Regions from separate parts of the Bradyrhizobium sp. 4 genome, predicted to be linked through region 1. Evidence: predicted binding sites of a transcription regulator. Region 1 holds the regulator's gene; each other region holds the start of a gene.
What was found. Region 1 encodes LexA, which represses DNA repair genes until DNA is damaged. Its sites were predicted from a motif close to TGTTCNNNNTGTGTTCNG; they were not measured.
Positions count from the first base shown of each region.

Region 2: a site for LexA is predicted at 3,057-3,074, ahead of IVB45_RS28195 (UvrD-helicase domain-containing protein). Genes of this name have one in related genera too.
Region 3: a site for LexA is predicted at 1,584-1,601, ahead of IVB45_RS17400 (DUF3072 domain-containing protein). Genes of this name have one in related genera too.

Region 1 covers NZ_CP064686.1:4,248,033-4,252,590, forward strand. The annotation lists gene IVB45_RS19920 (HAD family phosphatase) at 1-50, shown strand, start outside; gene IVB45_RS19925 (hypothetical protein) at 219-410, shown strand; gene glp (gephyrin-like molybdotransferase Glp) at 630-1,841, shown strand; gene lexA (transcriptional repressor LexA) at 2,018-2,719, shown strand; gene IVB45_RS19940 (hypothetical protein) at 3,283-3,717, shown strand; gene IVB45_RS19945 (ComEC/Rec2 family competence protein) at 3,848-4,558, opposite strand, start outside.
Region 2 covers NZ_CP064686.1:5,902,537-5,907,094, forward strand. The annotation lists gene IVB45_RS28170 (SulP family inorganic anion transporter) at 1-380, shown strand, start outside; gene IVB45_RS28175 (hypothetical protein) at 387-749, opposite strand; gene IVB45_RS28180 (FAD-linked oxidase C-terminal domain-containing protein) at 800-2,224, opposite strand; gene IVB45_RS28185 (thioesterase family protein) at 2,312-2,818, shown strand; gene IVB45_RS28190 (DUF1328 domain-containing protein) at 2,824-2,997, opposite strand; gene IVB45_RS28195 (UvrD-helicase domain-containing protein) at 3,239-4,558, shown strand, end outside.
Region 3 covers NZ_CP064686.1:3,762,333-3,766,890, forward strand. The annotation lists gene IVB45_RS17385 (hypothetical protein) at 140-340, shown strand; gene IVB45_RS17390 (hypothetical protein) at 346-615, shown strand; gene IVB45_RS17395 (hypothetical protein) at 953-1,183, shown strand; gene IVB45_RS17400 (DUF3072 domain-containing protein) at 1,323-1,526, opposite strand; gene IVB45_RS17405 (acyltransferase) at 1,659-2,669, opposite strand; gene IVB45_RS17410 (hypothetical protein) at 2,839-3,348, opposite strand; gene IVB45_RS17415 (hypothetical protein) at 3,550-3,726, opposite strand; gene IVB45_RS17420 (hypothetical protein) at 4,065-4,337, opposite strand; gene IVB45_RS17425 (hypothetical protein) at 4,464-4,558, opposite strand, start outside.

The DNA of each region.
Region 1 (4,558 bases):
TGACCTCGCCGCGTGATGTGGGGAACGCATTGAAAGCATTGGGCATCTGACGACGATCTGCCGCCGCGAGACCCCCGGAGATGCGGCCCAACGCGACTAATTTTGAAGAAGTTTAGGAACCCGATCACTTTGTGCATTTTTATACAGAGTTCCCGGAACGGAATACCGTCTTCCGGACTCTAGAGTCCGTTGGGACTTCTACAGACGGATGCATCATCGTGTTGGGCAAAACCTACCTCACCAAGCAGGCCTCTCTTCTTCTTGAATTCGCCAGGACAACTTCAGATTCGGATCTTTCCGCCAAGCTTGTGAGCAAGGCCGCCGACCTGAAATCCCAGGCCGATCCGCTGCCCGACAAGGATCAGGGACCCAAGGCGCCCGACGTAACTCACGGGCAGCCAGGGAGCTGATCGATGCAGGCCGGGGCGCTCGTCGTTCTCGTCTTGCCATGACCATTGTCCTGCCGATCTGGCACGTTCTTCGGATCGTGCCGCAACGCGCTTGATCCTGCCTTCCGGAACAATGCGGTGGGATGACTGCACCCGCTCGGCTGTTTTGCCTCTGCGCCCGCGCTCGGCTAGAAGACGTGCGGAACATTCGCCCGAACGTGCCGAGCAGGAGTTTTCGCCGTGGCCTTGATGCCAGTTTCCGACGCGCTTGCCGCGGTGCTGGCGGGTGCAGAGCCGCTGCCGGAAGAAATGATCTCCCTCGACCAGGCCTACCATCGCGTGCTCGCGCGTGACGTCGCGGCGCGGCGCACGCAGCCGCCGCAGGCGATGTCGGCGATGGACGGCTACGCGGTGCGAGCGGCCGATGCCGCGACGATCGATTCGGAGCTCACCATCATCGGCGAAGTCGCGGCGGGCCGACCGTTCGCGGGGATGGTCGGCGCCGGCGAGGCCGTGCGGATCTTCACCGGCGGCGTCGTTCCCGGTGGCGCGGACGCCGTCGTGATCCAGGAGGACACCGTCGCCGCCGGCAAGCGTATCACGATCAAGGAAGCCGCGATCGCCGGTCGGCACATTCGCCCCGCCGGCGTCGATTTCCGCGAGGACGACGTGCTCCTGCGCAAGGGAAGCCGTCTCACCGAGCGCGACCTCGCGCTCGCCGCCGGGATGAATCATCCGCACCTTGCCGTTTGCGGGCGTCCGAAGGTCGCGATTCTCGCCACCGGCGACGAACTGGTGATGCCGGGCAGCACGCCCGGCCACGGCCAGATCGTCTATTCCAACGGCTACGCCCTGCACGCGCTCGCCCGCAGCGAAGGCGCCGAGACCATCGACCTCGGTATTTCCGCCGACACGCTGGAGGCCACCACCGCCGGCATCCGCCGCGCCCGTGAGAGCGGCGCCGACATCCTGATCACGACCGGAGGCGCATCGGTCGGCGACCACGATCTGGTCCAGCAGGCACTGCGGGACGAAGGCATCGCGATGGCGTTCTGGAAGATCGCGATGCGGCCAGGCAAGCCGATGATGCACGGGCGGCTCGGCGCAATGGGCGTGATCGGTCTGCCGGGCAATCCCGTGTCGTCCTACGTGTGCGCTTTCCTGTTCATGGTGCCGCTGATTCGTGCCCTGTCGGGCCGTTCAGTGATTCACCATCGCCGTGAGCGCGCCGTGCTCGGCCGCGACGTCAGCGCCAACGACCAGCGCGAGGACTATCTGCGCGCGCATCTGGAGGAGCGCGACGATGGCACACGCGTCGTTCTTCCCGTCAATCATCAGGACTCTTCGCTGCTTGCGAATCTCGCTGCAGCGCAGGCACTTCTCGTGCGCGCACCGTTCGCGCCGAAGGCCGAAGCCGGCACGGCTTGCGAAGTGTTGCGGCTCCCTGTCTGAGCGCCCCGGCAATGCGCGTTCCGCCAACTTTGCTCTGTTCACGGTAAATTAAGCAGTTGCGGAACATGTATCGAACATATAGTGTCCGTTCATGATTTGTTTCGAGCATGTAGCGGCATATTGCCGAATTCAGCGTCTCGGAATCGGACGACATCAACCGGGGGACTTTGGTCGAGATGTTAACGCGCAAACAATACGAGCTTCTGCGGTTCATCAGTGAACGTCTGAAGGAAAGCGGCGTACCGCCCTCCTTCGACGAGATGAAGGATGCGCTCGACCTGCGCTCGAAGTCGGGCATCCATCGCCTGATCACGGCGCTCGAGGAGCGTGGCTTTATCCGACGCCTGCCCAACCGCGCCCGTGCGATTGAAGTCATCAAGCTGCCGGAGCTCCAGGCAGCCGCAGGCAGCCGCCGCGGCTTCACGCCGAGCGTCATCGAGGGCAATCTCGGCAAGGTGCGCGCGAGCTCCAGCCTGCCCGCGGACGAGGGCGAACGTCCCGTCGCGGTGCCGGTGATGGGTCGCATCGCGGCCGGCACGCCGATCGAGGCGTTGCAGACCCGCAGCCATACTATCAGCGTACCGCCTGACATGCTCGGCTCGGGCGAGCATTACGCGCTCGAAGTGCGCGGTGATTCCATGGTCGAGGCCGGCATCCTCGACGGCGACATGGCGTTGATTCAGCGCAACGAGAGCGCCGATACCGGCGACATCGTGGTGGCGCTGATCGACGACGAGGAAGCCACGCTGAAGCGCTTCCGCCGGCGCGGCGCCTCGATCGCGCTCGAGCCCGCCAACGCGGCCTATGAGGTCCGTATCCTGCCGCCTAACCGGGTGAAGATTCAGGGCAAGCTGATCGGGCTTTACCGGAAGTACTGATACCGGGCGTCCTTGATACCGGGCGTCCTTGATACCGGGCGTCCTTGATACCGGGCGTCCTTGATACCTGGCGTCCTTGATACCGGGGAGTACTTCATACTGGAGGTGCTTGGCGCCTCGCGCGCTTCCGATCGGTATCGCCGGTCAGAGATTGGAGCGGATCATCTTCCGCTCCGGCTGGATAGTCTTTCTGGTTCTGCACAGACTATCCGGCCCCTCCTCCGGCGCTGGCTCCTCGCGATGCCCACGAAGCAGCACCGCTGCGCGGCTCAAGTGTTCGAGGAAATGGCGGCCAGCGATCGTCCGCAACGTGCGGAATGCGATCGAGCAACCGTTGCAGCCAAGTCGGCAATATCCGGGCTGGCAACATTCGGACACGCGCCTCCCGAATGCATCGTAGCAGGCTTTGTTCCTATTGAATGCGGGAAAGATAATGTGATCGCGGCTTGCGGAACGCAGCCGCAGATTTGCCCACAACCAAGCAGAGCGTTCGTGCTTCCACTCTGATAGAGGCCTGCGCCTCGAAGAGACGCGGGTTGCTATCCCAGCATGAGGAGCACCCGATGTGTGACTACAGCCTACATGCCGTCGCGTCGCGCCCCGCCGAAGTCGGCGAGACGATCGTCACGACAAGCTTCCGCGGCACCTCGACGCGCGGCTTCGCCTCGGCAGCCGATCCGTCTGTTGCCGTCTGCCTGCTGCCGGGAACGGAGCTCGCCTTCGCCGACGACGTTCGCTACGACAATCGCTGGATCTGGACGCGCACCATCAATTCCCGCGTGGGCAAGTTCGGCAAGATCGACCCGCACGTTCCCGACCGCCATCATGACGCGATCGAATTCCCGGACGGCAAATATGTGCTGGTGACGCAGCTCGTCGAAGGCCAGCGCGCGACCGTGCTGCAACTGCCTGTGACCCAGCCGGTGACGGAGCGCGAGCACAAGGCGCAGGTCATCGCCGACAGGCAGCCGACCGTCACGCGCCTGCCGATCGGCTGACGCAGCCGCTACGAGGTCGGAGGTCAAGATTGAATCGCCATCGCCGGCGGTGGCCGGCGAGATGGCGTGGTTTGCGCCCAGCGAATCCGAGCAGATGCACCAATCCACTGCATTGCTCCGCACCGTCAGATCAATCGTCGGCCTGCAAGTCGGTCTCCGCCGGCGTTGCGTCCTTGATGCGGGGCGCGATCGCCTTCGGCGCAAGGCTGCCGTCGAAATCACCCTCGCCTGCGCCGGCTGGCAACCAGGGGCGGCTCGCGCCTCTCGCCCTCGCCGCGTGAACCGCAAAGCCGTCACCACGCTGCGTCAGCGCCAGCGCACTCTGGCTGGCGAGCCGCTGCCGATCGACCACCATCGCCGCGCAATCGGGCGGCGCGGGGCGTGTCGTCACCACCAGCGCGGCCCGACTACAATCGTCCGCGAGAGCGTCGACGCGCAGTGCCAGCGCGACCAACCTCCCGTCGGCCAGTGGCGTCACGCAGCCCGATTCGTCACAGGACACGCCATCGGCCAGCGAGGCTCTGCCGGCATCGCGCGGATCGGCGTCGGCAGCGAGCCATTCCTTGAGCAAAAAGCTGTCCTTGCTCGTCCTGATCAGGTGCAGATATCCGTCCCTGCCCCGCACCGCGACGCTGGCGCCATCCCCGGCAATCAGGATGTCGGGCTGCTGCGCCGACAGTCCCCAGAGGATCGCTGCCAGCAGGACCAGGGCGCCGGACCAGCGTAGCGGCGTGCGCAACAAGCCTAGCACAATGATTCCCAGGCTCGCCGCGATCAGCGGCGTGATCCCGAACGCCGGGATGCGGCCGACCGCGCCCGGCAATGCCGCGACCCAGCGCGA
Region 2 (4,558 bases), 1.7 Mb from region 1:
GCACCACGATCTGGTGGCCGGCGCATCCGCACATCGCCGGCGAGCGCATCGCCGGAGTCGCCGTGATCGGGCTGCAGGCGCCGCTGTCGTTCCTCAACGCGCCCGGCTTTCGCAGCGACGTGACCAAGGTGCTCGGCGCGACGCCTCCGCAGCTGCTGGTGCTGGAGGCGAGCGGCATGGTCGAGATCGACTTCACCGCCGCGCAGATCCTGCTCGATGTGTTCAGGGCGTGCAGCGAACAGGGTGTCACGGTCGCGCTGGCCCGGCTGGAATCGGTGCGCGCGCAGGACGCATTCGAGCGGTTCAAACTGTTCGAGGCCCTGCCCCGGGAAAACGTCTTCCACAGTGTCGACGAGGCCGTGCGCAGGCTGGCGAAATAACTGCGCTCACTGCGCCAATGTCGGATGATCCCGCTGGATCGTTTCGCGGATCCAGCTGGCATGGATCGCGCGAAACAGGATTTGCGCCGTCTTGAGGTCGTTCGCTGTCATGCAGAGATCGACGATGCGACGGACTGCGTCGTCGCGCATCAGCCCGTCCGCGATCTTCATCGCGATTTCCATCGCGACTTTCGCCGCGCGCTCGTAGCGCTCGCTGTCGCGCTTGTCGCTGCGGGCGGCCCCTGCCGCGCTCGCCGCGGCGGCGTCACAGATCGCACGGATGCGCTCGGCGGCCTCGATATCGCCGAGCGGCCGTTCGACCGCTTCGTCCCAGATATCCCGTTGCGTCTTGCGCGCGAACCACTGCATTGTCTGCTCCGCGGTGACGGAGCGAGCATAAACGGCGGTGAGCCTGCGCGCTACGCCTCCGGTACGATCTTGCCGGGATTGAAGATGTTCTGCGGATCGAGCGCCTTTTTCAGTGCCCGCATCGCATCGATCGCCTCGGGGCCGAGCTCCGCCTTGAGATATTTCTGCTTGCCCTGGCCTATGCCGTGCTCGCCGGTGCAGGTGCCGTCCATCGCCTGCGCGCGCTCGACCAGCCGATGCATGAACTCCTCGCCGCGGGCCATCTCGTCGGCATCGTTGGTGTCGCAGACCAGCGAGCAGTGGAAATTGCCGTCGCCGACATGGCCCACGATCGGCGACAACAGGTTGAGTCGCTTGAGATCTTCCTCGGTTTCGCCGACACATTCGGCAAGGCGCGAGATCGGCACGCAGACGTCGGTCGCGACCACGCCGATGCTGTCACCGGGCCGCAGCGCCTTCACCGACCAGTAGGCGTCGTGCCGCGCCTGCCACAGTTTTGTGCGATCCTCCGGTTTGGTGGTCCAGGAGAAATCGCCGCCGCCGCAGTCCTTTGCGATCTCGCCGAAGGCCTTGGACTGTTCGGCGACCTCGATCTCGCTGCCGTGGAATTCCATCAGTAGCAGCGGCGTTTCCGGCAGCGTCAGCTTCGAATAGGCGTTGCAGGCCCGTACCTGCGCGGCGTTGAGCAACTCGATGCGCGCTACGGGAATGCCGGTCTGGATCGCCAGGATCACGGCCTGACACGCCCCGTGCACGGTCTCGAACGACACCGCGCCGGCCGCGATCGTATCGGGGATGCCACGCAGGCGGATGGTCAGTTCCGAGATGATGCCGAGCGTGCCCTCGGCGCCGACGAACAGATGCGTCAGGTCATAGCCGGCGGATGATTTCTTCGCGCGCGTGCCGGTCGTGATGATCTCGCCGTCGCCGCGGACCACTTTCAGCGCCAGCACACTGTCGCGCATGGTGCCGTAGCGCACCGCGTTGGTGCCGGAGGCGCGGGTCGAGGCCATGCCGCCGAGGGAGGCGTCCGCGCCGGGGTCGATCGGGAAGAACAAGCCCTGGTCGCGCAGATGCTCGTTCAGCGCCTTGCGGGTGACGCCGGGCTGGATCACGCAGTCGAGGTCCTCGGCATGCACCGCGAGCACCTTGTTCATGTCGCGTAGGTCGATGCAGATTCCGCCGGCGGGTGCGTTGACCTGGCCCTCGAGCGAGGTGCCGGTGCCGAAGGCGATGACGGGCACGCCGTTTTTCGCGCAGATCCGCACCACGTCCTGGATGTCGGCGGTCTCCTGCGCCATCACCACGCCGTCCGGCGGCTGGTTCACGATCCATGTGGTGGTATGGCCGTGCTGCTCGCGGACGGCCTGCGAGGTGATGAGGCGGTTGCCGAACCGCGCGGCAAGCTGCTCCAGCGCGCTCGCAAGGGCTTTCGGCGCCGGCCGCGGCGGATTATTGGTGATGGTCGTACCCACGGACGTTCCTCCCGACGAGACGAACCGTGGCAAAGGACATCTCACCGGTCAAGTCAAGCGACCGGATGCATAGCTGGGGAAGGACACATGCCGGAGACTGCTGCCACAACGATCGAGGGCGCGCCGTTCCGCGCCTCGATCATGCAGGTCGAGCCGCAATGGATCGACTACAACGGCCACCTCAACATGGCCTATTATAACGTGATGTTCGACCGCGCGATCGATCAGATGTGGCTGACGCTCGGGATCGGGCCGGGCTACATGAAGGAGCGCGGCGGCTCGACCTTCACTGCCGAATGCCACGTGCGCTATTTGCGCGAAATCCACCTCGGCGATCCCGTGCAGGTCTCGGTCTGGCTGCTGGAAGCCGACGACAAGCGGCTTCACACCTTCCAGGAGCTGCGACACGCCACCGAAGGCTGGCTATCTGCCACGTCGGAGAACATGTCGCTCCACATCGACATGGGCTCACGAAAGGTGGCGGCCTTTCCGCCAGACATAAGCGAGCGCATCGCAGCGGTGGTCGAGACCCACAGCGCGGTGCCACGGCCCGAGGGCATCGGCCGGAACGTGGCGATGCCCTCGAAGCGGTAAGCGCGCTAGACCCTGGTACGGCCGCGGGCCAGACCGACAACGGCCGAGACCAGGAACAACACGACGGCAATGAAGAAGATGATCTTGGCGATTTCGATCGACGCGCCGGCGAGGCCGCCAAAGCCCAGGATACCGGCGATCAGGGCGATAACCAGAAACGTCACTACCCAGCTAAGCATGATCCGAACCTCTGTTTCGATGTCTGTCTGCGATCGGCGCGCCTGACGCGCCTCACTTGCAGAACCAATCGCCAACTCGGAACAATGGTTCCGAGCCGCTAGGGCCGGAAATTCGCCTGACCCGCAGGAACAAATTGGCTTTCCGCGCACGTGGAAAACCTCCGCCCGCGGCCCCATATAGGGACCAATCCCTGTTAAGAAGGCTCCCCTTTCACCACCCCGCGGTGCCAACGTGGGGCAAATGATTCGCATGACCGAGCCGAGCAAGATCACGTCCCAGAGCGTCCCCGACCACCAGCCCGCAGCCGGCGGCATCGCAGCGCGTGCGCGGGCCTCGGTGGGCCCGCAATACCTGTCCGGGCTCAATCCGGAGCAGCGCGAGGCTGTGGAAACGCTGGACGGCCCGGTTCTGGTGCTGGCCGGCGCCGGCACCGGCAAGACCCGCGTGCTGACCACGCGCATCGCCCATATCCTGAGCCAGGGCCGCGCCCGCCCATCCGAAATCCTGTCGGTGACCTTCACCAACAAGGCCGCGCGCGAGATGAAGCACCGGCTGGGTCAGATGCTCGGTCATGCGGTGGAAGGGATGCCGTGGCTCGGCACTTTCCACTCCATCGGCGGGCGCATCCTGCGGACCCACGCCGAGCTGGCGCAGCTCAAGTCGAACTTCACCGTGCTCGACGTCGACGATCAGGTCCGACTGCTCAAGCAGCTTCTGCAAGCCGACAATATCGACGACAAGCGCTGGCCCGCGCGCATGCTCGCCGGCCTCATCGACGGCTGGAAGAATCGCGGCCTGACGCCGTCGCAGGTGCCGTCGGGCGAAGCCGCCGTGTTCGCCAACGGCAAGGGCGGCAAGCTCTATGCGAGCTACCAGGAGCGGCTGAAGATTTTGAACGCCGCCGATTTCGGCGATCTGCTGCTCGAGGACATCCGCATCTTCCGCGAGCACCCGGATATCCTGCGGCAGTACCAGCAGCGCTTCAAATTCATCCTGGTCGATGAGTATCAAGACACCAACGTCGCGCAGTATCTGTGGCTGCGGCTGCTGTCGCAGGCGCCGTCGGCCAATCCGTCATTGCCGGGCTTGCCCCGGCAAGCCATCGATTCTTCGCCGAGCGATGGCGCGGAGGCGCCGCCTCCGGCGCAAGAAAAAACACACGTCAAGAACATCTGCTGCGTCGGCGATGACGACCAGTCGATCTATGGCTGGCGCGGCGCGGAGGTCGACAACATCCTGCGCTTCGACCATGATTTCCCCGGCGCCAAGGTCATCCGCCTCGAGCGCAACTACCGCTCGACCGGCCACATCCTCGCCGCCGCCTCGCACCTGATCGCCCACAACGAGGGCCGGCTCGGCAAGACGCTGCGCACCGAAGACCATGACGGCGAGAAGGTCACGGTGACAGGCTCGTGGGATTCGGAAGAGGAAGCCCGCGGCATCGGCGAGGAGATCGAGCAGATCCAGCGCCAGGGCGACAAGCTCAACGAGATCGCCATCCTGGTGCGCGCGTCCTACCAGATGCGCGAGTTCGAGGACCGCTTCGTCACGCTCGGCCTG
Region 3 (4,558 bases), 490 kb from region 1:
CGCGAAGCGCCCCAGAGCGCGAACCGGGCCGTCAGAACGGTGACGCAAACCGCAGAATTGGCCACCTCACTCACGGGTGGACAGGCTTGTGTAGCCGCTCGCAGATGAACTCCTCGCGGCAATGACGCGACTAACGGCCATGGCCAATATCCTAGGTGAGCTTCTGTTTGCACTGATCCGCTCGATTGTTGCTGGATGGGCGTATGCGCTCTGGGTCAAACTGGCGACATGGCTCGAGCCGAAAATCCAACGGCGTTGGGTGAAGCTTGCCGTAGGAGGCCTCCTCGGCTTGGCAGCTTATTTTATGATTCCGATCTTGATGGGGCTGTTGGGCCTTTGAACACAATGAAATCCGTTCTCATCGTCGCACTGGCAATCGGGGCGCTCGTCTCGACGGTGCTGCTCGTCATGGAGCAGCTCACCGACTACTCCATCGCTGTGATGGTATGGGAGATGCCGGGCATATCCGCAGCCTACCTTTTCTGGGGAGCGGTTGGCAGTTCCGTTTTCCTGGGCGTCGCCATCACTTGGGCCGTGAATGCAATCGTTTACGGCGCGCCCGCCTTCGTTGTCCTTACAGTCGTCAAGCTGGCAATTCGCGGTCTGCCGAAGTGATCTGGCAATGACCGTGGGGGCAGATCTTGGCCTATGCGTCGGGAATTACGCATTACGGTGACACGCAGTTAACTGCGTGATCGCGGTGCTGTTCGCGAGCACCGACGGCTACCTTACGGGACAGTGCACTGACGCCGCAGGTGCCAACGAAACGCATCACGCTTAACGTTTGTGAATGCCGCGTTGGCCGAACGCCTGCAATTCTCCAGTATTGGCGGCACTTCAGATCATCGGTGGAGTCAGGCTCTCCCGTCTCGCGGGACGGAGCGTGCATGCCTCGATCGGCGTCCGCCCGCCAACACACTAGCCGTATTCATTATGAGATTGAGGACAGGTGATGTTGTTTTTGGAGGAGTTCAACGAGCGAACGCTGTCGCACATGGACAGGGCGCTGGAGCGCGTCAGCGAGATGATGCCTGAGGTGATGGAAGCCTACACCGCGCGCCGGTATGTCGCCGAACGAATCATCCACTGCGCCAAGCACGAGACACGCGAGATCGACGGCCTCGTCGCCGCCGGCCGGCGTGCGGTCGCTGAGCTGGCTGTGAGGGTCGTCGAAAGCGATTAGCTGTCTGGCCGCGAACCTGCCGCAGAGGACCGCGCTCGCCGGCGATGATGGGGGTGAATTGGCGCTTCGTGAGAGGCGGCGATGGGCGGCCTCCCTGTCAGCCGCCGCCCATCTTTCGGGTTTCGAAATGCAGCGCCGTTTACTTCTCGAGCCCGGCCTTCTGCCGCATCGTGTCGATCAGCTCTGACGCCTCTGCCTTGGTCAGATCCTCCTTGGGGAGGGGCTTGTGGGCCTGCTCGGCGAGGGTCTTGAGGTAGGATTCCTGGGCGCCGGTCATCGGGTCGTCCCCGGAGACCCAATCCTTCGGATCCTTTTGGGTGTTGCCTGCGGTGTTGCCAGCCATCTTGTTGTGAGTCACGGCGATCTCTCCTTTTCAGGCTCAATGCCGACTGATGCTTTTTGTTCCTTATTTGTTCGTGGCCGGCCCCTGACGCAGCCAGGGGCGCACTTTGCCCGGATCAGCGTCGGGAGATGATCACGGAACGGCCGGCAGCGATCGGCGTCTGCGCATCAGACTTAGCTTGCGCCCCCAATCGAGGATCGGTGCCTCAACGGCGACGTGCAAGGCGGCGGCGAGACCGATGGAGAGCAGGATGCCCGCGATGATTGTCCCGACGGTCGACAGAAGCCACAGTCCGTCGAAGCTGGCGATCCATTTCACCACCAGATAATGGACGATATACAACGCGTACGAGATCTTGCCGAGCCATTGCAGGACCGGTGAGAAGGATCGCCCCTCGATCTCGACAGCGACCACAGCATGGATCAGCAATCCCGCGCCGAGGCCATAGGTCAGGACGCGCGCGAATTGCGGGTCGGCCGCGCCGCGCACGAAAATCCAGTACCACCCGGCCACGAACAGGCCCGCGGAAACGGCGGGGAAGTGGCGCGAAAAGCGCAATCGTCGGCTTCTCTGGAGATAGGCGATAACAACGCCGGCACCGAATTCCAGCACCAGCGGATGAAAGTAGATCCCGGCCTCCAGGCCGAAGACGAGAGCAAGAATGACCAGGGCGAATCCAGCGAACAAGATATCGAACAGCCGGTCCGGCTTGATCGCCAGGACGATGGCGACGGCGACGTAGAAGTGCAGTTCGAAAGCCAGCGACCAGGCTGGGCCAAGGTACCAGTTCGGATAGGTCCATGCGAAGATGGTTCCGAGATCGAGAGCGGGGCGGTCGCCCGGCGCCAGCGCGATCCAGGAGGAGCTGACAAACGCCGCCAGCAACACCAGCCAATAGAGCGGGAAAATTCTGAGGGCCCGTCTGAAAGCGAAATCCAGCGGGTTGTGTTGTGCCGTCGCGGTGGTCGCGATGATGAAGCCGGAGATCACGAAAAAGATGTCGACGCCGCTCGCAAGTATCGTCAGCGCACCCTCGGCAAGCTCCGGCCCAACCATGTCGGGTCGCGCACTGATCGCGTGTCCGCAGACCACCGACAGCGCAGCGACGCCGCGCATCGCCTGTACACCCGCGAAGATTCGCACCAAGCCTCGCCACGTTCATTCCAGAATAGTGCAATTTAGGCGAGAAACCCATTAAGGAACAGTTGCGCGGATGCGATAGAATGGGTGTGGATGCGTTAGGGTGAGGCATGCATCTGAGGCGGATTGATTGCTGTGCCCTTCCTCCAAGGCACGACCACAGGAGCACTCCCTAGCGCTTTGCTTCCTGCTTGCCCCGCCTGATTTCCTCTGCCTCGTCCACCAGCTTCAAGGCGGCGCCGTCGTAGCTCAGCTTCAGCCCACGACCGACGGTCCATATCCATCCCTCCCGGGCATCCCCGGTTGGCTGGGCGTTGAACTGGTCGGATATCGATTTGACGGCAGCGTCTTGGGGGCCCGGATTGCTCAACTCCGCGTTGACGCGCCAGATGGGATGTTTGGGGTCCGGATTCTTGGGGTCGACGTCGTCGGCAAAGATCGTGACCTTGGCGCCGTCGACTGCGCATTCGAGGACGTAGGAATCGCGAAGCTGACGGCAGCGGTAGCGACGTTGCGTGATGAGCTTGTTGGTCTCGTCGAATGTCATGCCGGGCGAAAAGCCGAGGATGTCGGACTTCTGCACGAGTGCCAGTGACGCAGGCTTCAGAAAGCTCGGCTGGACCGCCACGAGAACAGCCGCGGCAACAACGATCACGCCGGCGACAACAATGGCAATCTTCATCAGCCCCTCGTAAGAAACGTCCGACCATACAACAGCCGGAGCGTTCTACCAGCATCGCGCTGCATGGTTCGAGACGTCCGCTATCGTTGGAGGATCGCACCACCGAAAGATCGCATGGTCACATATCGCTTGGTCATGAACGTGAAAACCGCCCCTGACATGACCAGGGGCGGTTTAGCAAAGGGGATTTCGAAACGCGGTCTAGTGACCGGTGCCGGGCTTCGTCGTCTTCGGCGGCTTGCCATCTTCGATCCGGCCTTCGTTGCGCAAGTCGCGACCTTCCTGGGCTTTCTTCTGGCTCTCAGGGGACTTGCCGTGTTCGTTCATCTCTTCCTTGATGAACCCGGCGCCTTCCTTCACTTTACCTTCAACGCTCATGACGATCTCCTTGTCCTGGTAATAGGTCAACTCGCGCGAGACCTGACCGTTCCGGTGCGCGCACCTATGTGAGGAGTGCAGTATTGAGGGTGCACTTTGTAAGGGTGCACTTGCCGGGAACAGGTTAGTTGTCAGCGCGTCCCGATGCGTTGATGTCGCGGGCAGAAACCGGAAAAATGCGCCGCGTCCAACATCCCCATTGCGTCCGGTTGTCACCCGGCAGTGCGTTGGACAACGCGGCTTCGGGCGACAGGTTTCCATCGGGACCCGTTATGAAATGGCCGCGCCGCCTTTTGGAGAGCGACGCGGCCAAGAGGCAAGCGATATAGGAAACCGGCTTACTTCATGTTGCTGCGGGTCTTGGTGCCGCCCTGGTCGCTGCCGGGGCCGGAGCCGCCCTGGCCGGAGGCGTCGGGCCTCACCATTCCGCCCTTGCTCGTGCCGTCATGGCTCATGCCCGTCGTGCCCCTCGTCATCGTGCCCTTGTCCGTGTTGTTCATGCCGGGCTTCTGCATGTTGTCCGACTGCGCGGCGGGGCCGGTCTGGGTCTGGGCAAAGGCAGAGCCGCACATGAGGCCGAGGGCGGCGGTCGCAATGATGAACTTCTTCATCTCAAACTCCTGGTTGGTTGAGTAAGCCAACGGGAGCGCAGAAGCCCTGTTCCTAAAACAGGGCGTTCCAGAGTGCAAAAATTCTCGTCTGCGCGCGAACCGCTATCGACTTCGCTTGAAAGCGCTCTAAGCCGCAATCCGCTGGTCGGCCGGACCCGTCAAGTGCTTGAGCACTTCCGCATGCTCCAGGTCTGGAACCGCGATGGCGGTGTGGCTGTAGC